DNA from 4 places in the Paenibacillus sp. FSL R7-0333 genome. Region 4 is predicted to be linked to each of the others. Evidence: riboswitches for the same ligand, from Rfam matches in the RefSeq annotation. Region 4 holds a riboswitch; each other region holds the start of a gene.
What was found. A riboswitch is a leader RNA that binds a small molecule or an ion and turns the genes downstream of it on or off. The one in region 4 is predicted to bind cyclic di-GMP.
Positions count from the first base shown of each region.

Region 1: linked by a shared signal. The riboswitch ahead of MKY86_RS01665 (transglutaminase-like domain-containing protein) and the one ahead of MKY86_RS19330 (thiamine pyrophosphate-binding protein) in region 4 are both predicted to bind cyclic di-GMP.
Region 2: linked by a shared signal. The riboswitch ahead of MKY86_RS00850 (choice-of-anchor A family protein) and the one ahead of MKY86_RS19330 (thiamine pyrophosphate-binding protein) in region 4 are both predicted to bind cyclic di-GMP.
Region 3: linked by a shared signal. The riboswitch ahead of MKY86_RS07240 (fibronectin type III domain-containing protein) and the one ahead of MKY86_RS19330 (thiamine pyrophosphate-binding protein) in region 4 are both predicted to bind cyclic di-GMP.

Region 1 covers NZ_JBBOBZ010000001.1:392,026-399,673, forward strand. The annotation lists gene MKY86_RS01645 (glycosyltransferase family 39 protein) at 1-2,440, shown strand, start outside; gene MKY86_RS01650 (glycosyltransferase family 2 protein) at 2,537-3,514, shown strand; gene MKY86_RS01655 (GtrA family protein) at 3,504-3,908, shown strand; gene MKY86_RS01660 (class D sortase) at 3,977-4,630, shown strand; cyclic di-GMP riboswitch class I at 4,756-4,837, shown strand; cyclic di-GMP riboswitch class I at 4,911-4,991, shown strand; gene MKY86_RS01665 (transglutaminase-like domain-containing protein) at 5,005-5,814, shown strand; rRNA gene MKY86_RS01670 (16S ribosomal RNA) at 6,180-7,648, shown strand, end outside.
Region 2 covers NZ_JBBOBZ010000001.1:196,073-203,720, reverse strand. The annotation lists gene MKY86_RS00850 (choice-of-anchor A family protein) at 546-2,480, opposite strand; cyclic di-GMP riboswitch class I at 2,562-2,654, opposite strand; gene MKY86_RS00845 (hypothetical protein) at 3,406-3,771, shown strand; gene MKY86_RS00840 (ASCH domain-containing protein) at 4,134-4,556, opposite strand; gene MKY86_RS00835 (YukJ family protein) at 4,654-5,403, shown strand; gene MKY86_RS00830 (hypothetical protein) at 5,382-6,530, opposite strand; partial or broken gene MKY86_RS00825 (cupin domain-containing protein) at 7,133-7,398, shown strand; gene MKY86_RS00820 (hypothetical protein) at 7,628-7,648, opposite strand, start outside.
Region 3 covers NZ_JBBOBZ010000001.1:1,759,257-1,766,904, forward strand. The annotation lists gene MKY86_RS07235 (MFS transporter) at 1-936, shown strand, start outside; cyclic di-GMP riboswitch class I at 1,021-1,122, shown strand; gene MKY86_RS07240 (fibronectin type III domain-containing protein) at 1,103-5,299, shown strand; gene MKY86_RS07245 (fibronectin type III domain-containing protein) at 5,327-7,648, shown strand, end outside.
Region 4 covers NZ_JBBOBZ010000001.1:4,552,315-4,559,962, forward strand. The annotation lists gene serA (phosphoglycerate dehydrogenase) at 1-935, shown strand, start outside; gene MKY86_RS19315 (SDR family NAD(P)-dependent oxidoreductase) at 1,017-1,859, opposite strand; gene MKY86_RS19320 (helix-turn-helix transcriptional regulator) at 1,995-2,948, shown strand; gene MKY86_RS19325 (methyl-accepting chemotaxis protein) at 3,022-4,272, shown strand; cyclic di-GMP riboswitch class I at 4,774-4,870, shown strand; gene MKY86_RS19330 (thiamine pyrophosphate-binding protein) at 5,017-6,630, shown strand; gene MKY86_RS19335 (carboxymuconolactone decarboxylase family protein) at 6,681-7,061, shown strand; gene MKY86_RS19340 (hypothetical protein) at 7,213-7,563, shown strand.

The sequences.
Region 1 (7,648 bases), 4.2 Mb from region 4:
GTTCTTCTGGAACAACGGCGGTTTTGCAGGCTTGATTAACCTCTACAAAAGCACACTGTCCTCCTATCCGTATTCCACAGTGAATGCATTCAATCTGTATGCCTTGACTGACCCGATGTGGTCGGCGCTGGATGTGACCTGGCTCGGCATACCGTATCGTATATGGGGCTTTATTTTCATCCTGGCGGCAGTAGCACTTGCTGCTTATTATTCCTTCAATACCAAGGAACGCAAGGATCTCTCCAAGTCCTACTTCATCGCTATGGTGCTGATCACGATTGTCTTCGTATTCGGTACCAAAATGCATGAGCGTTACTTGTATCCGGTACTGATTCTGTCCTTATTCGCCTTCATGGAGAGCCGGGACCGGCGGTTCCTGACTCTGTTCCTCGGGTTCTCCCTGACCCAGTACATCAATGTTGGTTATACACTGGCGTATTTGAATACCGGCGGAAATCCGCCGGCTGACGGCATTGTTCTGGTTACAGCTATTACCACTATCATTCTTGCGATATATCTGCTCTATATTGGATACGATGTATATATCCGCCGAACTGCGAAGCTTTTGCCTGAGCCGGTTACCCCCAAGGAGGCATACGCAGCAGATCTACTGCTTGCAGAAGGCATCAAGCCGCTTGCCCCTGCTGAGCGCCGTTCTCCGCTGAAGCTGAAGCGCAGAGACTGGATCTGGATGCTCGGTATCACCGTACTATACGGGGCGCTTGCCCTCTATCATCTGGGAGATAACAAGGCACCTGAGACTCTGTGGGAGCCAGCAGCCAGCGGCGAGAGCTTCTATGTGGATCTGGGGCAGGCCCATCAACTGGAGCGGGTCAATGTGTTCGGCGGTGTCGGAACAGGGAAGTTTCAGCTGGAATTCAGCCAGACCCCTGATAATTGGAGCAGCCCGCTTGAGGTAAGCGAGGATGTGGGCAATGTCTTCATCTGGAAAAGCCAGCCGCTTAACGTATCCGCAAGATATGTCAAGCTCTCGGTTACGTCTCCAGGCTTCACCCTCAATGAGATGGCCTTCTATGAGCAGGGGGCACCGGAGGTTCCTCTGACGATAGCAAGCGTGACACCCGATTCGGGAGCAGCAGCTAAAAGAGGAACGCCGGCCAATCTGTTTGACGAGCAGTCCGTCATTCCCAAGAACTCTAATTTCATGAACAGTACGTATTTTGATGAGATCTATCATGCCCGTACGGCTTATGAGCATTATCATAATATTGTTCCTTATGAGAACACGCATCCGCCGCTTGGCAAGCTGCTGATCGGGGTAGGGATGGAGCTGTTCGGCGTCAATCCGTTCGGATGGCGGATCATCGGCACCTTGTTCGGGATTGCGATGCTGCCGCTGATCTATATCATGGCCATGCGGTTGTTCCGTAAGACCACCTATGCTGCACTGGCAGCGGGACTATTCGCTCTGGACTTCATGCATTTCACCCAGACGCGGATATCGACCATCGATGTGTACGGTGTATTCTTCATTATGCTGATGTTCTATTTCATGCAGCGGTATTTCACGATGAATTTCTACCGGGTGCCGCTGCGGACCACACTGGTTCCGCTGTTCTGGTCCGGCCTGTTCTTCGGCATCGGGGTTGCTTCGAAGTGGATCGTGATTTACGGCGGCGCGGGACTTGCTATTATGCTGGTGCTGTCGCTGTTGGACCGCTACCGGGAGTATAAGGCTGCCGGTCGCCTGCTGGCTGAAGGCAAGCTAAGCGGTCAGGAGCTCAAAGCCGCCTGCCGGACTGCAGATCAGTCCTTCTGGAAGAACACGATCATCACGCTGGCCAGCTGCATCGGATTCTTCGTTATCATTCCGGGAATCATATACAGCCTGTCCTTCATTCCTTCACTATCTGCGTCGGCAGAGGGCTTCACCGTTAAGGGGCTGATTGATGCCCAGAAGAATATGTACAACTATCACAGTCAGCTTGTAGCTACACATCCGTTCGCCTCCTCCTGGTGGGAGTGGCCGTTCATGAAGCGTCCGGTGTGGTTCTTCAGCGGCGGCGAAGGCTTGCCTGCAGGCAAGGCGAGCAGCATAGTAACGATGGGCAATCCGCTGATCTGGTGGACAGGAATCTTCACGATGCTGGCCGCTGTATGGTTCACCCTGAAGCGCCGGGACAAGAGCCTGTATATGATCTGGATCGGCTTCTTCTCACAATATGTTCCATGGATGCTTGTGCCGCGTGAGACGTTCCTGTACCATTACTTTGCGATGGTGCCGTTTATGATTCTATCCATTGTGTACATCCTGAAGCTGCTTGACGGCAGGTTCCAGGGTGCCAAATATCTGCGGTACGCCTATATTGCGGCCGCCGCCATCCTGTTTGTAATGTTCTATCCGGTATTGTCCGGCATGCAGGTGAACAGCAGTTATATCATTCATGTACTTCGCTGGTTCCCTTCCTGGGTATTCTAGGAGGGGAGCTGTAAGAGCCGCATAGTTGTTCAAAGCTGATGTTGATGAAGCGCATCAAGGAAGCTGTGGCTTACAATAAATTGAGGAGGAACCCTTGTGAAGGCCAGATATAGTGTAATTGTGCCCATGTATAATGAGGAGGAAGTCATTCAGATAACCTACGAGCGGCTCAAAAAAGTGATGGATGAGTGCGGGGATTCCTATGAGCTCGTGTTCGTCAATGACGGCAGCCGGGACCGTACGGCTGAGATTATGCGCGGAATCAGTAATAGGGATGAGCATGTCAAGCTGATTGACTTCTCCCGTAACTTCGGCCATCAGGTGGCGATTACAGCGGGTATGGATTATGCTGAGGGCCAGGCTGTTGTGGTGATTGACGCAGATCTCCAGGACCCGCCGGAGGTGATCCTGCAGATGATCGCCAAGTGGAAGGAAGGCTATGAGGTAGTCTATGCCAAGCGGCTGAAGCGCCACGGAGAGACCTTCTTCAAGAAGGTGACAGCCAAAATCTTTTACCGTCTGCTCAGCAGCATGACCAGTGTGGAGATTCCCACAGATACCGGGGACTTCCGGCTGATCGACCGTAAGGTCTGCGATGTGCTGCGCGGCCTGAAGGAGAAGAACCGTTATGTACGGGGGCTGGTAAGCTGGGTCGGCTTCCGGCAGACCATGGTGGAATATGTGCGGGAGGAACGCTTCGCCGGGGAGACGAAATATCCGCTCAAAAAAATGATCCGCTTTGCGCTCGACGGAATCACCTCCTTCTCGCACAAGCCGCTCAAAATTGCCTCTTATGTCGGCTTCTTCCTGTCCTTCTCCAGCTTCATCTACCTGTTTCTGGTCTTATTCCAGAAAGTCTTCACCTCCTGGACCGTGCCGGGCTGGGCATCCATTGTCGGGGTGAACCTGCTGTTTAACGGCATTGTGCTGATGCTGCTGGGCGTGATTGGGGAATACATTGGACGGATCTATGACGAATCGAAGGATAGACCACTCTATATCGTAAGCGAGACCAGAGGCTACCCGGAGACAGAGGCTGAAGACACGCGGAAGGAAAGCGATTATGCAAGATAAGGCTTGGCGTGCAGGCATGATCCAGTTTCTGAAATTCAATGCGGTGGGCCTGCTTAACACGTTCATAGATTTTGCGGTGTTTACTCTGCTGCATTCCTTGGGCATGCTTAACACCCCTGCACAGATTATTTCCTACAGTGCCGGGACGGCCAACAGCTTTGTCTGGAATAAGAAGGTGACCTTCAAGGGAAGGGACAGAGGCGGGGATGGCGGCTTTGACCGGATGCAGCTGGTGAGATTTATGGTGCTGAATCTGCTGGTGCTGGGCATTTCGGTGCTGCTGATTCATCTACTGACTGACCGGCTGGGAGTCCAGGTGCTGATGGCCAAGGTGCTGGTTACCTTTATTACAGTAATCATTAATTTCTTTGGAAGCCGGAAGTGGGTATTCTAAAGAGAGCGTATATCTTCCCCGTATTCTGCGGAGGAAAGCACTTATTCTATATTGCGGAGGCGATTGTCATGCGGAAGTTATCCTATTTGATTATACTTGCCGGGGTCCTGATTATGCTCTACCCCAAAGGAAGCGAATGGTACGAGGACCGTCAGCAGCAGAAGCTGCTGGAAGAGGCTGAACAGGCCTACAGTGAAATCGTTCCTTCGGCTACGGCTCCTGCCAGCCAGGATCTGAGCAAGCCCTATGCGGAAGTCACCCAGCTGCTGGCTGAAGAGTCTGGTGCGGAAGAGCCGGTTCCCACTACAGCGCCCGAGATTGAAGTGGGAGGCAAGATCACCGCTATTATTGAAATCGATAAAATCGATCTGAAGCTGCCTGTACTGGAGGGCGCCACCAAGACCAATATGAAGCATGCAGCGGCGCATATGAAGGAGACAGCTCCGATTGGCGCGGTAGGCAATGCAGCGATTGCTGCGCATCGGTCAAGAACGGCAGGGCGGCTGTTCAACAGACTGGACGAGGTCGGTAAAGGGGATGCCATTACTGTTATTACAAGCGGCCAGGAATACAAATATGTTGTATATGATGTATCTATTGTAGAGCCTACCGATATTTCAGTACTGAAGGGTAAGGATGATGATAAGATTCTGACCCTCATTACCTGTGATCCGCTTGTCAATCCGACCCACAGACTCATCATTCATGCGAAGCTGACCTGATTCTATCAGGACAAGGCGATAAAGGTCGAAAAAACATAAAATTTTAGTATATTTGTGGTGAAATCTAGCAATTGGGTCTTGATAATAGAGATGGATATGGTAAGATAGAACTATCAAAAGCTAATGCACGATAACGGCAAACCTATCGAAAGGTAGGGACGCAAAGCTAAAGGGCCTTCCCGTCATGGATGGCAGCCAGCTACCGAATGAAGAGGCTTTTTTTGTTTGTTTTCATTCTGAATCTGTCATTATGTGGTAGTAGATTGGACAGATAAAGCTTATACGATAACGGCAAACCTATCGAAAGGTAGGGACGCAAAGCTAAAGGGCCTTCCCGTAAGAATGGCAGCCAGCTACCGAAAGGGGTTTTATCCATGAAGAAGTTTTATTTAATGCTGATTACACTTTTTGTGATCGTCACTTCCGTGCAGACAGGCACTGCTCAAGCGGCAAATGCAGATTCAAGCTGGTTAAATGTTGGACAACTTGATCAAGGGATTATCGGGGTTTCGTACGATGTTCCTAAGGACAAGAAGATGAAGCTCATGATTACCAAGGACAATAACAGCTATACTTACAACTTATACACTTCCAAACCGACCGAGACGTTCCCGCTGCAACAAGGTAATGGCTCTTACAAGGTCTCCGTTCTTGAGAATACTACCGGCAACAAATACAAAGTACTATCTTCCGAGACTGTATCTCTCTCCATGAGCAATGTGAATGCCGTATATTTGAGCTCTGTACAGAATGTAAAGTGGAGTTCTTCCGATAAATCCGTTCAAAAGGCAGCACAGCTTACAAAGGGTCTGACCACAGATGCAGACAAAGTTAAGGCTATCTACAATTACATCGTAGCTAACGTGAAATATGACTACTCTCTGGCCAACAGCGTAAGCACAGATTATATTCCGAACAACGACACCACACTGGCTACCAACAAAGGTATCTGCTACGATTACGCTTCCTTGTTCGCTACTATGCTCCGCAGTGAAGGGATTCCAACCAAGTTGGTTATGGGGAATACAAGCTATGTAACTTCATACCATGCCTGGAATGAAGTGTTCCTGAACGGCAAATGGGTGACGATTGATACTACAGTAGATGCAGGTCTGGGTAAGAAAACAGCATCAACAGAACTGGTCAAATTAGCAAGCAAATATACTGCAGCGAAATTCTACTAAGAATAGCTGTGAACTATAGCATTATCTGAGAATAACCCGCTTAATCATTAAGCGGGTTATTTTTATTTATATAAAGGTTGCTTTTTAATAGAAGGATAGGTTATTATAAATAAGCGTTGTTGGAGCGGCAAAGGAAATGAGAGATTACTTAAATAAGTGATTTCAAAAATAAAGCTTGCATTGCTCAGATGAACGTGATATATTATAAGAGTTGCTGGTGGCGACAACATCGACACTAACAACGAGCTTGATCTTTGAAAACTGAACAACGAGTGAGTGGGAAATCACTTCGGTGAGATCCAAAATTAGAGAATGTAAATTCTCGTCAGATGTTTCAAAATGAGCAATCGCTCTTTCTAAATACCAATTTGGAGAGTTTGATCCTGGCTCAGGACGAACGCTGGCGGCATGCCTAATACATGCAAGTCGAGCGGAGTTTGAGAGGAAGCTTGCTTCCTTTCAGACTTAGCGGCGGACGGGTGAGTAACACGTAGGCAACCTGCCCTCAAGCCTGGGATAACTACCGGAAACGGTAGCTAATACCGGATAATTTCTTTTTTCTCCTGAGAGAAGAATGAAAGGCGGAGCAATCTGCTGCTTGGGGATGGGCCTGCGGCGCATTAGCTAGTTGGTGGGGTAACGGCCCACCAAGGCGACGATGCGTAGCCGACCTGAGAGGGTGAACGGCCACACTGGGACTGAGACACGGCCCAGACTCCTACGGGAGGCAGCAGTAGGGAATCTTCCGCAATGGGCGCAAGCCTGACGGAGCAATGCCGCGTGAGTGATGAAGGTTTTCGGATCGTAAAGCTCTGTTGCCAGGGAAGAACGTCCGGTAGAGTAACTGCTACCGGAGTGACGGTACCTGAGAAGAAAGCCCCGGCTAACTACGTGCCAGCAGCCGCGGTAATACGTAGGGGGCAAGCGTTGTCCGGAATTATTGGGCGTAAAGCGCGCGCAGGCGGTTATTTAAGTCTGGTGTTTAAACCTTGGGCTCAACCTGAGGTCGCACTGGAAACTGGGTGACTTGAGTACAGAAGAGGAAAGTGGAATTCCACGTGTAGCGGTGAAATGCGTAGATATGTGGAGGAACACCAGTGGCGAAGGCGACTTTCTGGGCTGTAACTGACGCTGAGGCGCGAAAGCGTGGGGAGCAAACAGGATTAGATACCCTGGTAGTCCACGCCGTAAACGATGAGTGCTAGGTGTTAGGGGTTTCGATACCCTTGGTGCCGAAGTTAACACAGTAAGCACTCCGCCTGGGGAGTACGGTCGCAAGACTGAAACTCAAAGGAATTGACGGGGACCCGCACAAGCAGTGGAGTATGTGGTTTAATTCGAAGCAACGCGAAGAACCTTACCAGGTCTTGACATCCAACTAACGAAGCAGAGATGCATCAGGTGCCCTTCGGGGAAAGTTGAGACAGGTGGTGCATGGTTGTCGTCAGCTCGTGTCGTGAGATGTTGGGTTAAGTCCCGCAACGAGCGCAACCCTTGACTTTAGTTGCCAGCAGGTTGAGCTGGGCACTCTAGAGTGACTGCCGGTGACAAACCGGAGGAAGGTGGGGATGACGTCAAATCATCATGCCCCTTATGACCTGGGCTACACACGTACTACAATGGCCGGTACAACGGGAAGCGAAGCCGCGAGGTGGAGCCAATCCCAGCAAAGCCGGTCTCAGTTCGGATTGCAGGCTGCAACTCGCCTGCATGAAGTCGGAATTGCTAGTAATCGCGGATCAGCATGCCGCGGTGAATACGTTCCCGGGTCTTGTACACACCGCCCGTCACACCACGAGAGTTTACAACACCCGAAGTCGGTGGGGTAACCCGC
Region 2 (7,648 bases), 4.4 Mb from region 4:
TACCGTCGGTGTCGGTGTTGGTTCTACCGTCGGCGTTGGTGTCGGCTCTACCGTCGGTGTTGGTGTTGGTGTTGGCTCTACCGTCGGTGTTGGTGTTGGCTCTGCCGTTGGCGTTGGTGTCGGCTCCACCGTCGGCGTTGGTGTCGGTTCTACCGTCGGTGTTGGTGTCGGTACCGCCGTTGGCGTTGGTGTCGGTTCTACCGTCGGTGTTGGTGTTGGCTCTGCCGTTGGTGTTGGTGTCGGCTCTGCTGTTGGCGTTGGTGTCGGTTCTACCGTCGGTGTTGGTGTCGGCTCTACCGTCGGTGTTGGTGTCGGCTCTACCGTCGGTGTTGGTGTGGCCGTTGGCGTTGGTGTCGGTTCTACCGTCGGTGTTGGTGTCGGCTTCTTGGTGTCGGTACCGCCGTTGGCGTTGGTGTCGGTCGGCGTTGGTGTCGGCTCTGCCGTTGGTGCCGTTGGTGTTGGTGTCGGTACCGCCGTTGGCGTTGGTGTCGGTTCTGCTGTCGGCGTTGGTGTCGGTTCTGCCGTTGGTGTTGGTGTCGGTCTGCCTACCGCTGTTGGCGTTGGTGTCGGTACTGCCGTTGGCGTTGGTGTCGGTTCTGTTGTCGGCGTTGGTGTCGGTTCGGTGGCGTTGGTGTTGGTGTCGGCGTTGGTGTCTTCACGGTCCGTTGGTGTTGGTGTCGGCACCGCTGTTGGCGTTGGTGTCGGTACTCGGCCGTTGGTGTTGGCGTCGGCACCGCTGTTGGTGTCGCTGTTGGCTTCACAGTCGGCGTTGGTGTCGGCTTCACGGTCGGCGTTGGTGTTGGCTTCACAGTCGGCGTTGGTGTGGCTTCACGGTCGGCGTTGGTGTTGGCTTCACGGTCGGCGTTGGTGTTGGCTTCACGGTCGGCGTTGGTGTTGGCTTCACGGTCGGCGTTGGTGTTGGCTTCACAGTCGGCGTTGGTGTTGGCTTCACTGTTGGCGTTGGTGTCGGCTTTACAGTCGGTGTTGGTGTTGGTCACCGTTGGCGTTGGTGTCGGCTTCACAGTCGGCGTTGGTGTCGGCTTCACGGTCGGCGTTGGTGTTGGCTTCACGGTCGGCGTTGGTGTTGGCTTCACGGTCGGCGTTGGTGTTGGCTTCACGGTCGGCGTTGGTGTTGGCTTCACAGTCGGCGTTGGTGTTGGCTTCACCGTTGGCGTTGGTGTTGGCTTCACGGTCTGCGTTGGTGTTGGCTTCACGGTCGGCGTTGGTGTTGGCTTCACAGTCGGCGTTGGTGTTGGCTTCACCGTTGGCGTTGGTGTCGGCTTTACAGTCGGTGTTGGCTTTGGAGTTGGAGTGCACACAGGTGTAGGTGACGGTTTTATGGTCGGTGTTGGCTTCACTGTAGGTGTAGGCGTTACCGTCGGTGTTGGCTTCACTGTAGGTGTAGGCGTTACCGTCGGTGTTGGCTTCACTGTAGGTGTAGGCGTTACCGTCGGTGTTGGTTTCACTGTAGGTGTAGGCGTTACCGTCGGTGTCGGCTTCACTGTAGGTGTTGGTGTTACCGTTGGTGTTGGTGTAGCCGTCGGTGTCGGTGTAGCCGTCGGTGTCGGTGATGGACTAGGTGTCGGCGTTGCGGTAGGCGTCGGACTCGGCGGCGGCCCCTCTCCCTCGTACATTCCAAGATGCATCTCAACCCCGCCGCTAAAAGATTTTGCAATCAGAGTCCCGTACAGCTCTGCTCCGGCATAATGAACATCCGCTCTAGGTGCGAGGATCGTCCCGAAGAATGAGGTATAAGCGATATTCACCTCAGAAGCTTCGTAAAAGTTGAACAATACCTGACTGGCTCTGCCGTTATTCATTGAAAAGCTCGGCACATTGACTGTAGACCCGCTTATATTAATAATCAGCGTGGCGTTCTGGGCAATGTTGAATTCGATATAGTTGGTCTTCGCCAGTGTCGAGGCATCCAAATGAACTACATTGAAACGATCCGGTGCACTGATCTTGAGCTGTCCATAATTGTTATTGCCGATCTCATTCGTGTCAGCCAAGGCCCCATACTCTGTGGAACGGGAGATCAGAATCTCCTGCTCGGCTGCAAAATCAATCGGGCTGGCATTTTTCTTCCCGCCTTTGATGTTGACACCAGGCTCATTGGCTGTAAAGCTATCCCCAAATACCACATTTCCATAGATCTCTCCACTGCCTGAATGTACAAAATTCTTACCGGCCACAAGTACATCCGTCGGTGAAGCATCCCTGTATGCCCTAGCTACTCCGTAACCTCCGGAGAGGGTAATGTCCCCTGCCGCTGCCAGGCGGCCTTCAATCTGATCATTGGCTTGTTTAAAATCCCCGAGGATAAAAGCATTAAAATTCCCTGCGACCCCCAAAACCGGTGTTGGCGTATACGGCACCCCTGAAGCTGCTCTGACATCCGTCCCCCACGTAAAAGCACTGGATACGGTCAATAGGCCCGCCATAATGATGGCGGCTGTTTTACGTACTCCTTTTTTCAATAGTCTACACCTCCTAGTTACTATTCTATGAATCTGTCACACGACTATAACAACAAAAAGACCGCCACGAAGGGTTAGCTTCACGGCGGCCGGACGACCCTAGCCTCAACTTTAGAGACAGTAGATTCCTGACTTTGCGTCCCGTTCTTTCGATACGGTTTGCGTTTGTACATGATTTCGGTATGCAATTGAGATTTGCTTATGTAAGATCATTGTTGAGTCTATGACATTTGTTACTTTTGTACTAATTTCAGTTTATCCGCTCCCCCACCCTGTTGTCAATCCGTTCCCAGTATATTTTTTGAAATTATTTTTGCGACGGTTGCTCATTGATCCCTTGTACCATAAGGGTTCGGGGGCGAGTCTCTTTTTTATCTACTGACGAAAAAAGTCGAGAAATCAGAGGATTGACTGTAGCCGTTTATCTCTCTTACCTATAATAATATTAATTTGTATTATTTAAATTTGATGCATTTGTCCTATTTTATCGCCCTCAGCCCACCTCTACTCATCATCTGCTCCTGTTCAATGAAATTTTACCTATTTATGGGCAGCTCAGCTCGAAAAAAAAGTGCCGCCCATAGGGACGACACCTGCTAATAGAGTTCATATATTTTGAATAAAATGTCGCCTAGGCAGACCCGAACAGCTGAACCCAGCCAATCATCGATACCCAGAGCGGAACACTTAGAATGATCCCGAATACCAAACCACGGCGGAGGCTTCCTTCATGACTCATTGCCATTCTCCTTTGAGCTGATTTATTTTTTCAATCTTTAATATTTCAATTTTAATATAAAATAATTCATCTTATTTTTTTGTGAAATATATCACATTATTTGAGTTAATTTATAAAACCCATTGATTATTTTTTGAAGGATGAGTTACAATGCGAATATACGTTCTCTTCGAGGGGTTGAGAAGGATGCAAAGAGTAGAGAGCCAGGACAACCTGCTGGTCAAATCCTATATTTTGCTGCCGCTTATTCTATCCGCCTTCGAGCGCGATGCTTCTGCTATAGCCTCTGAGCTGCGCACGCCTGCACCTTATCTGGAGGTAATCCAGTCGGCCGCTCATGCCGCTTCTGCCGATCTGCGGGAGGTCCGTGCCGGGATGCGCGCCCGTGGTCTGAAGGTCTATGAACAGCAGCGGCTGGAGACGGGTGTTGAAGCCAAATTTGTCTGCAGGGGCTATCACGAACGGATGCTGCTGCTGGATGATGTGATTGCCGCCCAGGCCACTCTGCATATGCGCAGATATCTGGGTATGGAGAAGATGGAGCAGCGATAACAAAGAAGCCTGCCGCAAGCGGCAGACTTCTGCATGAAATGATCACCCGGATGCGGCTACATTAACAACGTCCAATACCCCAATGTGCCGCATATCACCACCACAGCTACCGGGTACAGGATTCTCCGGCTTACCTGATCCCTGAACGCAAGAAACAAACAAAGCATACAAAGCCATGCAATTAGAAGGCTTCCCATCTATTATGCATACGCTCCTTCCCGGCATTCCTGCCCCTCTCCAGCGGTAGACCGCCTCAGAGCACAACTCTCCTTATATATAGGAAGATTTCCCGCCGAATATCCCAATTATACCAGCTGACAGCCAATCTGGAGCAATTTTTCTGCACATGGCCGTCAAGAAATTCACAATTCCTCTTCCACAACAGGATATTCCCAGAAACCCAGACGTCCCTTAGCAGGTATGGGATGTACCAGCGGAACAACCTCCTCCAGCTTCCAGGCATACCTTCCTTCGGCATAATTACCGAATACATATTCATTGCCACCCGGCCAGCCTTGCTGCGCAAGCTCCGGCGTCACCTCACAGCAATCCGCAATGCGGCTGACTGCAATGATCTTGCCGGTTGGCAGGTTGTCCGCAGTGTAACCGTAACGTGCCAGCAACGACTGATACGGCTCCATCCGGCAGATCGCCTTATTCACCTGCATCCCAGCATGAATGGCTAACTCTCCCCGGTGGGCGGTCCGCCAGGTCCGGGTTTCGATTTGTTTCTCTCCCAGCGCAATTAACGTGGCCCACGGCTGGCGTATGGTCAGGCATTTCATAATGTAGCTTGCCTCCTCTGATGAACACCTTTTTACTCAGAATTACTATGGCCTTCTATGGGAAACATTAATAGCTAAGAAGGGGGACTGACGAACTATGGGTAACGGATTAGATCAAGGGTACGGGGTATTAAAATGCAAATTATCCAATGAGGATAATGTCTATAAGCTAGGTTACAAAAACAATCATATTCAGGTGCTGGTTGACGTTGAAGACGATGACCACAAAAAGTATAGATTGGCCATCAACATCCGATCAAGCAATAAAGCCGAGCATTTACCGGAAGACACTGCCAATCAGGTGCTGTATTATGTGGGCGAAGATTTCAAAGCGGAAGAAACGGCCCGTTGGCTCACGCTTGAATCCGGCTTCACGAAGATCACCAGGCATAACCGGAGCCTTGCCCTTGATTATATCAGGGGAAACCTGGTGATTCCCAGTAAGATGGTAGCTCTGCCTAATACGAACCAAGATGACAAGGAAGACAATGATCCCCACAACAATTTTTATGACAAAATAACTTCTTATATCGAGGAAGCAAGAAAGCAGAGTGCTACCCTGTATGTGTTCGGCGAACCCTGGGGACCTGAGGATAAATCCGATAAATACTTCGGCTTCTCCCCTGGACAGGGGGTTCATAATATTCATATGAACCAAGGCAATGCAGGCGGGTACGCCAGTGAAAATGGCACGTGGCAAGACGGCGGAGTGCTTATTCATTTCGAGAATGAACACAGATGGGTGGCTATCTTCCTGGCCTTCCAGTCCCAATCCTGGTGTACTAACGACCAGGGAGATGCCACCAAGCCGGTTAGTGAATGTAATCATACCAATGCTTTGTCATGAGCCAACACCAACGCATTAACCGCTGATACGGTATCCTTGGCATCCAGCTGTTCATCCAGCTTCAAATGAAGTTGTAAGGTAGCGACTGTTGAAGGGTTAACAGAAACGATAAGCTCAACCTCATGAGATGAAAGCACCTTCGCTTGCAGGATTTGCAGCCAGGGGATAAGATCCGGTAACGCTTTATCCTCCGAAGGACCGGTCTCCATGCCATCCACCCCAATAGGGGAATGCCCAGCGAAATACTCAATTCTGAGCACAGCATCAGAAGGGGGACTGTTCCTCTTCAAGGTCCTAGCCGCTTCGAGCTGATGACGGGAGGTTTGTTTACGACCGATAATTATATTCCACAAAACGATACACAGAGAGGGGATGAAGAAGCAGAGCGCCGCCAACCAACCACTGGAGGTCTTAAAATAGACGGCAAAAAAGAGGGCTGCGGATAGAATCGCAAGCAACCAGATGTAGAGCTCCTGCCTCCATTTGGACTGGCGCTTCCCGGATACTGGAGGAATGGACTGTGCTGGCTGAATATCGGTAGCTTGCTCCGGTTGAGCTGCCGTTCGTTCCCTCCTAGGCAAATGCTCCCCATTCAGCATATAAAAGTTACCGGCTGCTCCCTGCCAGACCTTCTCCTGCGAGGGATGCGGCGACTGCCAGAGGGTAACGTATTCTTGAATGTCTTTTAGATACAAGGCGGGATCGCCCGTGAATGAGAAATATTGCGAAAGCTCCAGATGAATAACGGGAGCAGAATAACGCTGTACATGGGTCGATAAGGTTTCCAGCCACTCATGTACAGGAGTGGAAAGCGCTGGGAAATGGGCCAGCGTGCCGGGTAAACTCAGGCGCAATTGCTCTGCAGCATCCGCCCATGGAATCTGCCATTGGAAGGCCTCTGAAAAATGTACCCACTCAGGCAAATCCTCCACATCCGGTTGGTCCATGTGGGGTTGAATCTTGCTCCAAGCTTGCATAAGCTGTCTGCTATAGCGCTGGAACTGGTCTTGGCTGACCAGACAAAACCATATTGGAGCGAGAAAATTATTCGTTTCGAAAGCTGTATTCTCATAATTAATCAAATCTGTATCGGCACTGGTAACACACAGGAATGTCCGGTTTCCCATATAAGATCCTTGCCTCCTAGCATCCAACCCTATGCTCCCCACTTTACTTAACTAAAGGTTAGAAGAATGGTAGATGTTGATGCTTGCATAGAAAAAAGGCGCAGTTCCAAAAAAACGGAAACCCGCGCCACTATCGACTTTGTAAGATGCTGGTGAAGGGAATTGAACCCCCGGCCTACGCATTACGAGTGCGACCCAGCATAGATTTATAAGGTTTTCCTGGGGTCTGTTGGGCAATAAATCGCGTGTTTTAAGCGTATAGTTACTTCTAAAGTATTGTTGATATTTGGATTGTTAGAAGATTGGTTAGAAGTTTTGTTAGAAGAAAAACCGCAACGTAACGCTACCTTAACACCACGTTCCCGCTGGAATAATACTAAGTATTGGGGCCAGCATATCACTTCTTCCTAAATCTCCTTGAACATGAGCGTCCTTGTGTTAACACGTTTATTATAAACGTCTTTAACCTTCCATTGAAACGAAGGAAGAATCTAATTGTAAATTCCTTATGCCTGCAGCCCATTTTTGCAGGTTTTGCACTCCTTTGTATAGGCAAATGCATCTGACTAAAGTACACACAAAATCGTAAGAGGAGAATGAGTATGTACCATAATTCATGCCACCAGTATCAATTGCATTACCCTATGCATAACAATTGGAATAACAACTATCAAACATATCAGCCTCAACATTATTATAATTGTTACCCCTATGGAAAAATAAACTTAAGAGATTATAGACAATGTCCACTTGTAGTGAATATTGACCAGGTAGCAAAGCAAAACCAAACTTACCGTACTACTTTATGGACAGGGAAACATTTCAAGTGACTTTGATGAGTATCAATGTTGGCGATGATATCGGTTTAGGTAGGGTAGCAGTTCTAACTGCAACTCCATGAAAATGCACCTCGCATAGTTGGTTTGATGGTTGTAGGGATACCTCCATTTTACCATTTAATGCAGCGGTACATTTTTGTTTCTTTTATGAAATTGATAGCTTTTTGAACAGGCTCTTAAACTATATGTGTATGAGAGCTATTGTAATTCCACCATAAAACATCCCAATTAGAGAAAGAGTGATTCATATAATAACTTCTATGATTCTCCTACGAACTT
Region 3 (7,648 bases), 2.8 Mb from region 4:
GACGCGATTCATTACATTTGGCCGCTGGGCGGGGTCCTCGGGCTATCCATCGGGCTGTACTGGCTGGCGTTCAATATTGTTTTCTTCGAGATTACGGATGCCAAGAACCGCGATTACTATAACGGGTGGATGGGCCTGCTCGGTTCCCTGACGGGAATAGCCGGACCCTGGGTCTCCGGCTGGATGATCTCCCGTTGGCAAGGCGGACAAGGCTACCGCATGGTATTCATACTGTCGCTCTGTATCTATGGGGTTGCTGCTGTGCTCAGCTTCGGCCTGCGCAAGCGGCCGCTCGGCGAAGCCTATCTCTGGCTGGAGCCCTGGCGCGAGCTTACCCGCAGACGCAGCTCTTGGCGTCCAGTGGCGGCAGCGCTAGTGTTCCAGGGCATCCGGGAAGGCGTATTCTCCTTCCTCATCGGTCTGCTCGTTTATATTGCAGCACAGGAGGAGAGCAAGCTGGGACAGTTCGCCCTGCTGACCTCCGCCGTCTCCCTGATCAGCTATTATGCGGCCGGCAGATGGTTCAAGCCCCGTGCCCGGCTCGGCGGTATGCTGGCAGGCAGTCTGCTGCTCATCGCCTTCCTGCTTCCGCTGCTGTGGAAGGTGAACTTTACCACCCTACTAATCATGGGAATCGGGACCTCGCTCTGCCTGCCGCTCTATATGCTGCCGATGCTGTCCACCAGCTTCGACCTGATGGGCTTGTCCGAGGAGAGCGCCGGCAAACGTGTGGAGCTGGTAGTGCTCAGGGAGCTTAGCCTGATGAGCGGCCGCCTCCTCGGCCTGCTGATCTTCATCGCCGTACTGTCGCTGGACCAGTCCCCGCAGACGATTACTCTGCTCATGCTGCTGCTGGGTGCCGCGCCGCTGGGGAGCTGGGTGGTGGTGCGGGGGTTGCTGAATTGGAATGTTCACAAAAATAACAATATTATATGATTCAAATATAGGGTATTATTGCCAAGGTAAGTACAGATTGTAATTGAATTGAATTACACATGATTTCTCTTGAATTAACCATTAGAACTAAAAAGGCAAACCTGTACGAAAGTCAGGGACGCAAAGCCACGGGCCTTATCACAGGGAGGGGGACACCCCTCTGTGAATGGCAGCCGGGCCGCTCTTTCCGGTGGTTTTTTTGCGCCCTTTTTTAAATGATTTTTTAATTGAGCGGAGGTCTTTTATGACAAATAGGAAAAGCTTGATATGTAAGGTACTGTGTTTTATTATTCTGGCTCAATTTCTCGCCCCTTTTATGGAATTCTCAGGGATGAAAATTTCCGCACAGGACAGTATGCTCAAAATCCGGTTTCAGCCCGCTGAAACTCCCGTACAGGAAGGGGAGCTTGCAGATTCTGGAGCCGTTTTTAGCGTCAAAAACCAATACTCCTACGGCTGGAACATAGATCATACTGATGCAACCGTCTCAAGAGATACATACGACGACTCCAGCATAAGCAGCCTGACACGAATCCATCCGGATGGGAAGTGGGAAATTGCGCTAGACAATGGTACTTATGAAGTCTCAGTAACCGTAGGTGACTCTGTATACAGCAGCAACAATTCACTTGCCGTAGAGAATGTCAAATTGATGGAGGGACTGTCTCTTGAAGCAGGGCAGTATAAAACGATCAAGAAGAAGGTTGCTGTTGAAGATGGAAGACTGACTTTAAGTCAAATCAATGCTACTGGAATTGAGACTGCTCTAAATAGCATAGATATTTCATTGGTGAATACATACACTCCCACTTTGATCCCGCCTCAAATCCGCCTGCCTTTTGAACCCAATAAGGTTGCCGGAGACAAAGTTCTTCTGTCTGGAAGTATGACCAATATACATAACGCTCCGCCGTTTATCAGGGTAAATGGTCTGCAGGGAGAGATCTCCCGGCATATCCGCGAACAAATAGAATCCATCGGACAACAAATACAGCAGGTTAGCAAAAATGCAGTGGCAATAAGAAATGCTGATATTGAAACGATTCAAAGCTCTATCCGCTCAAACAGCAACAAGCCTGCAATAATAGCAGTTGGGCAGATGAATCTAGAATCGAGTGTTACGTTCGGAAGTGAAGAACAGCCTGTCATCTTAATCGCAGATGGCATCAATACGAACCGGAGTCTGAATATAACAGTTTACGGATCGTTAATCCTTCATGGAGGATTAAATGCAAATACGGAGTTGAATGTTAATGTTATCAACCCTGCGCAGGATGTGAATCTTGGTGACCTATGGGTACAGGGAACCGTGCATCTAAATAATAACTCTAATGTTCATGTAGATAATGAGCTGTTTGCCGGTTCTTTGGTTTACAACAACGGCTCTCTGGATCTATCGGCGAAACGGGTATTAGTACAGGGCAACATGAACATCAATACTCTGGTAACTATGAATGTTGATGAGGAAATGTCTGTAGGAGAAGTGGTATCCAATAACTCAAGGGCAGAACTTAATGTAGCCCAGGGAGATCTATTCGTCCGGGACAATGTCAGTATAAATAATCATTTGAATATCAACACAGGCGGATTATTTGCAGTTGGCGGTAATGTCATCTCGAATCAAAGACCTGTAATTCACACGGGGAATGAGCAAGCAGGACGTACATTATTGAAGTATGTTCTGTCAGGCCTTAAGGCTGAGTATTACAGCAATAATGATTTCACGGGCAAGAAGGCCGTGAAAGTAGATGAATCTATTTCTTTGGCTGGCCAACCTGTTCTGGGTGTGCCGGGAATAGCGGACCAGCGCTTCTCCGTTAGATGGACTGGGCAGATTCAACCTAACTATACTGACCAATATACTTTCTCGGTTAAAACGTCAGGTGGAGTCAGACTTTGGGTGAATGATCAGCTCCTGGTCGATGCCTGGACAGCGAAGCAGCATGTGGAGCAAGGCACGATCCAGCTTGAAGCCGGTAAAAAATATGACCTGAAGATGGAATACGCTAATGATATAGGGAATCCTCAGGCCAGCTTATTCTGGGAGAGCGGGCAGCAGATTCGTGAAGTGGTGCCCTCTGTATCTTTAAGACCTTTTTCTATACCTGCAGTAAATGCAAGTGCAACAGACTCAGCCATTACACTGGGCTGGCCTTCTCTGTTCAATGCGGACGGATATGAGGTGGAATTTGATAAGGAGGTTACCGTCCTCGGCAGTGAACCTGATTTTACCAAGGAGGAGCTTAGTCCGGGAACCGAACATTTCTATCGTATTCGGGCAATCAGTGGCGACATCAAAGGGGAGTGGTCAATAACTTCTTCTTATTGGACCTTACCGGCTGCACCACTGAATATTCAAATGAATGCAACAAGCCATACGATTACTCTTGAATGGGAGCCGGTAACCGGGGCCACCAGTTATGAAATAGAGGTTAATAACAGCACAAAGAATATAGGACCGGTGCTAACTTACCAGGAGAATGATCTGAATCCGAACATGCCCAAAGTATTCCGTATCCGGGCGGTGAACAGCAGCGGAGCAGGAGCATGGAGCGAAGTGGTTACGAAGACTACTCTGGTTGGAGTCCCCTCCAAGCTGCAGGGAACAGCAGACGAGCGGTCTGTTCATCTGAACTGGGATGCTGTATCAGGGGCTGCCTCGTATGATTTGGAGATAGACGGAACCCTTAGTAATAGCATCATGGATCATTCGTATATACATGACAACCTGCAATCTAACAGCGAGCACAGTTATCGTGTACGTGCTAAGAATGATGATGGAATCAGTGAATGGAGCGATCCCATTACAGTGTACACTTCGCCTGGAGTTCCCCAGAACCTTATAGCGCAAGTCGAAGGAACCTCAGTTCATGTGACCTGGGATAAAGTGGCCGGGGCCACAGGATATGACATCGAGGTAGATGGGGACGTGCTGGATAATGAAATGAAGCTTGAATTCACTCATTCACAGCTCCCGTTGAATTCAGAGCATACCTACAGAGTGCGGGCCAAGAATGAGAACAGAGTCGGAAGCTGGACCCAAACAATTGTTTATTCTACTCATGCGGGAGTTCCTAATAATATTCAGACTACAGCGAATAGCAACGAAATCACCATAACGTGGGACATAGTTGCAGGTGCCCTGAGTTACGATATTGAACTGGATGGGACAACGATTCGCAACATTTCGGATAACCTCTACATCCACAAGAAGCTGGCACCCTTCTCCACGCACAAATATAGAGTAAGAGCTGTTAATGCGGCAGGAGCAGCCGAATGGAGCGGATACGTAACTGCAACCACGACCTTCGGCAAACCATCTAATCTGAAGGCATTAGCCAAGAATACAAGTATTGAACTTACGTGGGACAAGGTAGAGAGTGCGACTGGCTATGATCTCCTGGTAGATGGCGAGGTTCTGAATAATGAAGAATCGTTATCCTATAAGCATACTGAATTGGAACCCTATTCCTGGCATAATTATCGGGTCAGAGCGAAGCAGGGAAGCTTTCTTGGAGAATGGAGCGAACCTCTGACGATTTCAACAGTGCTCGGGATTCCGGGAAATGTAAAGACGGAGACCAAGAGCAATCAAATCCGATTATCCTGGGATTCAGTTAAGGGTGCTACCGGCTACGAAATTGAAGCGGACGGTACAATTATTGACAATGGCAGCAAGATGGCTTTCACGCATACCGGTTTGTTGCCTAACACTAAGCACAATTATCGGATACGGGCCAAGAACACTCAGGCCGTCAGCGATTGGAGTGAATGGACTACCATTGTTACTGGTGTTACAGCACCAGAGGTGCCTAAGAATCTTAGAGGTGAAGTGACGGTGAATTCCGTTCAGCTTGCCTGGGATTCCGTGAATGACGCGTCCAGCTATGATTTGGAGATAGATGGACAAGTCGTTTCAAATTCCAACCAGTTGGAATACAAACACAGCGGACTTGAGCCCAATACAATGCACGCTTATCGCGTTCGGGCTAAGAATGCAGGAGCGACGAGCGACTGGTCAGAGATTTTGAAGAAAACAACGACTCCTGCAGTAACAATCAAGCCGGAAAAGGATACTCAGCTCAATTTTGTAATGATCATCCCTTATAAAAGTGACAAGTCTGAGCGCAGAGTTACGGTCACGTATAATGCCAATGATCTTGAGGTCATGGATCTGCGGGCAGAGACCCCAGACATGGAGCTTGAGACTGGCAGTATAGCAGGAACACCAGTGAATATCATCCAGTTTGAACCGGGGAAAATTGTCTTCAGCGTACAAATGAGCAATAAGGCTGCGATGAACACTATTATTTTCAATGCGAAGACGAATCAATTTACTAAAGTAACCTATACCATAGAGTAGATTTTATAGAGGTGAGAGTGGAAAACTATGAAAAATATATTCTTAAAATCTATTACTATTTTCATGGCATTAATGTTAATTATCCTTATTTCGGGATTGTTTCCAGGGAATGAAGTTGTCAAGGCTTCAAATACTGATATTGTTTCCTATGCGGATGTGCGTATTCCTGCTTGGTATGAGAAATCTGAAATTATTACATATGATGCGCATGGGTGGTTATCCGGAGATTTTCAAGAGACAGTTATAACTGATATTCAATATAATAAATTGACAAAAAAAATGTCCCTTAGAGTAGTTCCGGCTCAATACAATTTAAAAATGTCTCTCAATACCGACACCATGTATTATAACACTTCTACATTTATTAATATGTTTGCACGGATGCAATTAAAACATCCTAACCAAGACGGTTATGGGTATTTATCGTATGAACTGGTTAAAGCCTCTTATGAAACTGTCCATAGTAGTAATTATCGTACTATTGACGCAATTATTGATGCTAGCACAGGTGTTATAAATCCAATTCAAATGGAGTTAGATGAACCTCCAACAAAACTATTATGGAGTGCGTTTTTTTCGAAAACTTTTAGTGATGGATACAATTGGCAGGGAGATAAAGAATTTTATGGAAGAAGAAATTTTGAAATTGATCTTGTTCCGAATAGTGAGCCTACCCTTGATATTTTGAATTCAAGCAATCAATTTATAAGTGGAAGCTCCAATTTCATACCCTTAGTTAGAGTTGCAGACCCTAATGGGGATCAACTTGAAATAAAATACTATTTAGATTCCGACACAGAGCCTCGAGAGGTTAAAGCAGTAACGAATACAACATCAGGCCAAACTGTTTCATTCAACGTATTAAACACTTCAAATCTATACGAAGGCAGCCATACCATCCGCTTTACCGCCAGCGACGGAAAAGTCACCACCCAGAATTCGGTTACCATCGTTGTAGATAAATCACCACCTGTGATTGGAAATATCAATATTATTTCTTCAGATTCACAGGTTCAAGTATCGGGAACAGCGGCAGATGCTGTATCTGGGCTGGATAACGTACCTTATCGTTACACAGTGGGAAGTCAGTCGAGCGGCTGGACCACAAATCCAAGCTTTACGGCAACAGGATTAACCTCCAATACCGCATTGTATACGAAGATTGAAGCGAGAGATAAAGTAGGGAATATCGCAGTCCATGAGCAAAATGTCTATACGAGAGCACAGGTTCCATCACTATCTCTTCAGCAAAATGGTGAAACCTCGCTAGTAATGCAGCTTCATGATCAGAATGCCGCTTCAACCCAATATTTAATTCAGATGGGTACTGCTTATGTTAATTCATCCGGTACGCTCACCTCTTCACCTGTATGGATTACCCCGTCTGGCAAGACCGTGGTGATTAACGGATTAACAGCAAATACTTCATACTCCTTCCAGGTGAAGGCAAGGAATAATGAAGGGCTAGAGACAGCGTTCGGAGGTCCGGCAAGCGGAACTACATTAGCCGCTGCACCTGAAGGGATTACTGCGGAAGCTTCACAGCAATGGATTAAGCTAACATGGTCCCCATCAGCAGGTGCATTAGGTTATGAGGTAGAGGCAGGGGGAGCAATTATCAATAATGGAGCCTCCACTTCTTATACTCACAATGGATTATTACCGAATACTCAGCACACCTATCGAGTTAGAATTATCAATTCAGGAGGTACGAGTAGCTGGAGTCAGGCTTTTACTCAGATGACACTGCCCGAACCGCCGGCTTCTCCTGTCAATTTATTGACGGTTCCTTCGCAGAAGTTCATTTCATTGACCTGGGATTTAGTTCCTCATGCTACGCGGTATGAAGTGGAAGCCGATGGAGTTGTGACAGACAACGGCACCCTCAACTCCTTCACGCACAAAGATCTGGAAGCTTCAACGGATCATACCTATCGTGTAAGAGCAGGTAACTTAGGAGGAGTGAGTGAATGGAGCGTACCTGCCGTACAGCAGACATGGCCTAATCCGCCAGAGACTCCCACGAAGATATCAGCAGTGCAGGATATTCATACGGTAACTGTGAAGTGGGATGAGATGGAACGGGCCAGCGGCTACGAGATTGAAGTGGACGGGCTAATTATCGACAACAAACAATTGACCAGCTATACCCATGAAGGATTAGATGCACTTAGCGGTCATACCTATAGAATTCGCGCAGTTAATATAGGCGGGAAAAGTAAATGGAGCTCTCCTCTGGATGTAACCACTCATCCGGAAATACCGGATGTGCCCACGAACATAATGACGACCGCGGATGAGAGTCAGATTACTGCATCGTGGCGCACCGTTCCTCATACGGATAGTTAC
Region 4 (7,648 bases):
TGATGAAAAAAGGCATGCGCATCATCAACTGTGCCCGCGGCGGTGTCATCGATGAAATGGCGCTGGTAGAAGCGATTGACAGCGGTATTGTAGCCGGTGCTGCGTTCGACGTCTTCGAGAAGGAGCCGCCTGAAGCAGACCACCCGTTCCTTACACATCCGAAGATTATCGTGACTCCGCATCTGGGTGCTTCGACGATTGAAGCCCAGGAGAACGTAGCCATCGATGTATCCGAGCAGGTCCTCCATATCCTGCGCAACGAACCGTTCATCAACGCGGTAAACATTCCGCCGGTTGCACCTAGCGTGATGAGTAAGCTGCAGCCGTACTTCACCCTCGGCGAGAAGCTGGGCAGCTTCGCTACGCAGATTACGGACGGAGCGATCCGCGAGATCCATGTGGAATATGCCGGTGATCTCTCGGATGTGGATACCCAGCCGCTCACCCGCTATGTCGTCAAAGGTGTGCTCACCCGCCACTTTGCCGGAGATGTGAACATCGTCAACTCGATGCATCTGGCGAAGACCCGTGATGTGAATGTAGTGGTGACCAAGGCTTCCAAAACCAAAGGCTTCACCAACCTCATCACGGTAACACTCAAGGCTGAGCATGATGAAGAGCGTCTGGTCGCCGGTACCCTGCTGCAGGGCTATGGCGAACGGATTGTTAAGGTCAACAAGTTCCCGGTCGATATTGCTCCAGAAGGCCATCAGGTTGTGATCTCGCATAATGACAAACCGGGTATCATCGGACTCGTCGGCACCCTGCTTGGCGAGAACGGCGTCAATATCGCATCCATGCAGGTTGGCCGTACGATCATCGGCGGAGCTGCCATTATGCTCCTGACCGTTGATAAGGGTGTGCCGAAGGAGGTCCTGGTGAAGCTGGCCGGACTGCCGGAGATCAACACCGCTGAGGAGATCATTCTGCTCTAATTCTTATTTCTTCACAATAAAACACTCTTCGGGAGTGCAGGCCCCAGGCCGCGCACTTCCAAAGAGTGTTTTTGCGTTATACTATGAAATCCGGTAAGCTGGCACCTGCCGGCCATCGGTGTCCGTAAAGCCATATTTCCGTGCCAGGTCCCCTACCTTCTGGGGAGTACCAGTCATGGATATCACTTCAGGATCAGCAGCAAGCGCTGCAACTGCCCGTCCGATATAAGCGGTTGATTCAGTGGTCTGAAGCCCCTCCTCCTCCTGCCAGTGCTCCTCATCTGTGCCGAAGCTGTCCAGGACCAGCTCGGTCCGCATCCAGCCGGGAGAGACGGGAATCACCGCGATGCCATCCGCAGCCACTTCTAGGGATAATCCGTAGGCCATGCGCACCAGTGCATTTTTGGACAGATCATAATAGAAGTTCCCCGTGTACTTGTACTCGTCCCAGAAGGTCGTATGGACGATTAATTTACCCGCCCCCGCTCCTTCCCTGCGCATCAGGGGTACAGCATAATAATTAGTCATTAGCTGCGCCCTCACACCGGCAGTGAACATATGATCCCAATGCTGCACCGGCTGCTCCCAGAACGGTTCATTCCCGATAGGGAGAGTATTGCCGCCCCAGACGTTATTGACCAGAATATCCAGTCTGCCCTGCTCTGCGCTAATCTGCCGGATTACAGCCTCTGTCTCGCTGTCATTGGTATGATCACAGCGGATCACAGCTCCGTCCCCGCCTGAGCGGCGGATCTCAGCCAGCACCCCTTCAAGCGTTCTTGCCTGTCCCTCCTGCGGCATACCGGCATTCCTGCCCGTAATGTATACATAGGCACCAGCCTTCGCCAGCTCCAGTGCAATGCCTCTGCCCGCTCCCCTGCTCCCGCCTGTTACCAATGCCACTTTCCCTTGCAGATTTGTCATTTGATCCGCTCCCTTTCATCTATCATGCCCGGATTAGATAGATCATTTGCGCTAATCCGTACTCTTGTCTAATATATACCTTATACATGACAACCATTGACATATATAAATAATACATTCAAGGGAGGTTGCAGAATGAGAGCGGATCGCCTGATCACTATCGTTCAACTCTTACAGAGCCGCGGGAAAATCAGCTCCAAAGAGCTGGCGCAAACGCTGGAGGTATCCGAACGTACAATCTTCCGGGATATGGAGGCACTAAGCTTCTCCGGCATCCCCGTGCTGGCGGAGCGCGGCCGGGAAGGCGGCTGGAAGCTGGCCGAAGGCTACAGGAATTCCCTGACCGGAATGAACACCAAGGAGATTGCCGCGCTGCTGGTGCCCGCTGATCCGGCGATTCTGCACGCTTTGGGCATTCAGGAGGAGTTCTCCTCGGCGGCCCGCAAGCTGCAAGCCGTCGCTACCAGACAGCCCGTCACCCCCTTCAGCTTCCTCAGCCAGCGGATTCACATCGACGGAGCCGGGTGGCATCCTTCCGGGGAGACCTATCCCTGCCTGTCCGCTTTGCAGGGAGCCTTATGGGAGAACCGCAAGGTGAGAATCACCTATATGCGCGGGGAGGACACTGCCGAGCGGCTGGTTGCACCGCTGGGGCTGGTAGTCAAGCGCGGAGTCTGGTACTTGGTCGCAGGGCATGACAGCGAGCTGCGGACCTACAGGGTCTCCAGAATCACTGAGGCCAAAGTCACAGATGAGTCTTTTGAGCAGCCGGAGGATTTCCACCTGTCTGAGTACTGGGAGACCTCCACCGCCGCATTCAAGTCTGCCTTGCCCAGGTACCCCTCCAGCCTTCTTGTAAGAGAGCAAACGATGAAGGAGCTGCAGAAGGAGCGATACGTCGCCCTGTTGCACCAGGAGCCTTCTGAGGCCCCGGGCTGGATCAGGGCCGAGGCCGAGTTCAACACGCCGGAGTCTGCGTGCCGGATCGTCCTGTCCCTGGGTCAGGGCATCAAGGTGACAGCACCGCCTGAGCTTGCGGATACGGTTGCTGCGGCTCTGCGTGAAGCGGCAGCATTATACGATTTTTAATAATAGACCAAATGCACTAGTATCCCCTATAATATTACAATACACATTATTATTTATAGGGGGACTTTACATTATGGACTGGATGAACAAGCTGCCGTTGAAACAAAAAATCGTCACCGGATGTTACCTGGTTGCCGCTTTATTCGCTGTCCCTGTCTTAATCACGCTAATCCTCATGGACAGGCTGCTCATCGGCATTATTCTTGTCGCCGTCCTGGCAGCGCTGACTTACCCGCTTGCGCGCTTCATTGAGAGAACGCTTACATCTTCATTTGAGGATATCTCCAATGTGACGCACACGATTGCCAAAGGCGACTTCACCAGCCGTGCCGACGAGAATGGCTCCATGGGCGACATCAGCCGCTCCTTCAACACCATGATTGACAAGCTCAAAAAAATCCTCACCGATGCTTCACAGATTACCCGTCAGGTTATGGACGCCAGCCGCGGGATTGAAGACAAGAATCAGAACCTGAAGTTTGTCATGGCGCAGGTGGCCTCCTCCTCCAATGAACTGGCTCTCGGTGCTAACGAAATCTCGGTGGATATCGCTGATATGACCGAATCGATCAAGGATATCGAAATCAAAGTCTCCAATTATACGAATTCCACCAAGGAAATGAATAAAAGATCTGTACATACGCTGGAATTGGTAGAACAGGGACGGCAATCGGTGGATACCCAAGCCGAAGGCATGCGCAAGAACATCCAGGCTACCCAGAAGGTGGCGGATACTATCGAAGCCCTATCGCATAACGCACGAGGCATTACGATGATTACCAAGACGATTACCGAAATTGCTGAACAGACCAATCTGCTGTCGCTCAATGCTTCTATTGAAGCCGCCCGTGCAGGCGAGCATGGCCGCGGGTTCGCCGTTGTTGCCCAGGAGGTCCGCAAGCTGGCCGAGGAATCCACCGCTTCAACCAAAGAGGTGTTCGGTCTGGTACGCAGCATCGAAGCGGATATCAAGCAGGCTATCGATAACATCGCCATCAATGAAGAGGTAGTCCAGGTGCAGAATGAGATGATTACGGAGACAGCCAACATTTTTGCTCAAATTGTGCATAGTGTCCAATACATAACCGAGCAGATTGCCTCCTTTTCCGCAGAGAGTGACCTTATGCTGGAGAGCGCGCTCAAGATCTCCGGGGCGATCGAGAATATCTCAGCCATCACCCAGGAGACCGCCGCAGGGACGGAAGAGGTATCCGCAGCGATGAACGAACAGATTCATGCTCTTCAATCCGTAGCTGAGGAGACAGAGAAGATGACCTCCGCGGTCTTCAACCTACAAAAAACGATTCATATTTTCAAATTTTAACCTCAGCACAAAGAGACACGCCTGCGGAATTTTCTGCGGGAGGTGTCTCTTTTTTTGGGCAAAACAAAGATTGTTATGTAATATTCACAAATTGTTGAAATTGTGCATAAGGGTAAAAACCGTGCTTTGCACTTCTTTACTATAGTCGTTCTATTGTCATAGCTTGTCTATAAGCTAACATCTCACATCACTATTACTTAAGTCCTATCACCGAAATTTGTAATGCTGTATATCTAGTGAATTCTTAATGTTTTGCAGTAAATCAGGAATGTAATGAGTCTTTGTGCTCACTTCCCACATTAATCAACCTAAATGGCCATTTGCATTTTAAGACTTTAGTCTTCCAGGGACAACCATTTTCAAAAGTTTGAAAATCCAAATATTTAGCCATTTTCACTCCTGAATATTCGCCAAATTCCGAGTTTCTTCTCACAGGGGTTATTGACAAAAGAGGAGCAAGGAATATATTGTAAAGGAAAATTCTCCACAAATTCATTTATAACCGCATACCGGCAAAATTCACCGAAAGGGAATGACGCAAAGCCATGGATCTACAGTCTCATTTCTGAAGTGGGATCATGACAGCCAGGTTGCTGAAAAACTGTGAACGCCTTAGGTTTCGCGTTTGATTATGGTGATTCGTGCAACAGACCTGTGCTCCAATGGTGAGTACAGGTTTTCTATTGCTGACGTATACAAATAACAACTTGCGGGGTGGATGTTCTGAAGACAGTTGCAGATTATATGGCGGAAGCATTACGCAATCTGGGAGTCACTCATTCTTTTGGAATCATAGGCAAGTCTATTTGCCCCATCGCTTTGAAAATGGTTGACTACGGTATAGAGTTCATCCCCGGCCGGCACGAATCCAGCTCCGGCTTCGCCGCCGGCGGTTATGCTCTGAAGACCGGCAGTCTCGGGGTAGCCTTCGGCACCTCCGGTCCGGGGGGAACGAATCTGCTCACCGCAGCAGCGCATGCCAAGGCCAATAATCTTCCCGTCCTCTTCATCACCGGACATCAGTCCATCAAGGAGCTGGGCATTCCCCAATGTCAGGATTCCACTTCCTACCTGGCTGATTTGGCGGATATGTTCCGGCCGGCCACCCTCTTCAGCAAGCTCGTTGAACGCGGCGATCACTTCAGCACGATTTTCAACCATGCCCTATCCATCGCCCTCGGTGACCAAAAAGGCCCAGTCCATCTCTGCATTCCGTTTGATGTGCAGACAGAGCGGCTCGCGGAATGCCGGATTGTTCTGCCGGAACGCGAGGGACTAGTCAGTTATCAGAACTATGACCGGGTCATCTCGGCGATTAATCAATCCGCTAGGCCGCTGATCATTGCCGGTAAAGGCGTCAACCGCTCAGGTGCCCATCAGGAACTGGTTCAGCTGGCCGAAACCTTCAACATTCCTGTAGTCACCTCTCCAGGCGGCAAAGGTGCAATAGCTTATGATCACCCGCTCTACCACGGTCCTGTCGGCGTTGGCGGCTCCTCGCACGGCGATGAATTGCTGAACAACAGCGACCTGTTCATTGTTCTGGGCTCTCGTCTGAGCGACATGACCATCTGCAACCTGAAGCCGGAGAATCATCCGCAGCAGCTGATCCAGTTCGATGTAGATCCAACCTTTGTCGGCAAAATACTGTCCTCATCCACCATCGCTGTCGGCGGGGACTTAAGGGACAACCTGGCACTGTATCTTCAGAAGCTGGACCCCTCTACGGTCACCAGGCATGAAATCACAATCTCCAATGCTTACAATGACGAGTTGCCCGTGCTGGCGGGACTCTCTCTGGCTTCGGTAATGAGCACGATGAGCGACTTGATTCCTTACAACAGCAGCGTTTTTGTAGATGACGGCAGCCACGGGTTCAATGCTGTGAAATGGTTCAATGTCCGCAGGCCCGGCAGCTTCATATTCGATGCCTACTTTGCTTGCATGGGCAATTCAATTGGCATGGCGATCGGCGCCAAGACGGCTTCTCCCGGAGAGACAGTCTTCTGCATTACCGGTGACGGCTGTTTTATGATGCTCGGAACTGAAATAAACACAGCCGTTTGCAAGGACATTCCGGTGATTTTCATTGTGGTGAACAATAAGCAGCTGGATATGGCGCTTAAGGGTATGGAGAAAACGACCGGCCGGATTGACGGTACGATCTTCGAGGTTCCGATGGATGCCGTGAAATTCGCCGAATCGCTGGGTGCAGCCGGCTTCCGCTGCGAGACGCAGGAGGAGTTCGCTGCCGCAATCCGCGAAGCTGTGGCACTTAACAAGGCAGCTGTCATTGAGCTGCTGACTGACCGTGATGAAATGCCTCCTACGGCCCACCGCACGCTGGATCTTACGTAAGGAAGCCGTATCCGCACACCTTTTTTAACCTACTATCAGGAGGACATATCGTGAACAAGAACATGAACAGCGGACTCGATCATTTCACTGATCTCTCAGGAGATTATGGGGCCAAGGCCCTGGCTCCGATCAAAGAGCATTTTCCGGAATTAGCCGAATATATCATGGGCAATGCCTATGGCGATATTTTTCAGCGGACCACGATTGGCTCTGACTGGAAGGAGATCGCGGTGATCTCGTCGCTGATTACGATGGGACAATATGAACAGCTGGGGGTTCATTATGTAATGGCGCTCCGCGTTGGCATGACCGTCGAGCAGATCAAGGGTGTGCTGCTGCATCTGACGCCTTGCGTCGGTGCCCCCCGGGTGATTTCGGCCTTTAATGTGCTGCTGGATACCCTGGAGGAGATCAAAGAAAAATCTTCATAAATCTACAAATTTCGACTTTTGATTGCACGTTTCAGTATGATCTGGTTATAATGAAGGCAAAATATCCCAAATCAAATTGCGGTTTTGTCGAATAGAGTCGCAGGAATAACGTTTTGGAGGTATTGGAAATTACACTTAGGGAGAGATCAACATGGGACAATTTATTTTGAAGACAGATACTGCGAAGAAAGTAATCAATATTGAGCTGGAGGGAACCTTCTCTAACGAGGACGGGCTCAAATCTATACAGGCTTACCAGCAGACTATTAACCCGATCAGCCCTGCTGAATATGCACTAGAGATCGACTGCCGCAAGCTGAATGTAACAGCTCCTGATGTTGTACCGCTGCTTGAAGGCTGCTTCATCATGTTCAAGGCTGACGGCTTCCAGAAAGTGAGTCTTACCCTGGAAAATAACCCGATCCTCAAAATGCAGCTGGCACGCCTGGGCCGCAAAGCAGGACTTGAGAATCTGGAGATCACTTCAACCGTACAAGCTTAATAAATACAAATTAAACCTAAATCAGCCGCTTGAAACGCACAGGTTCATTCATTAAACCGACTGCTAATGCCGGAAGAGAGTTTTG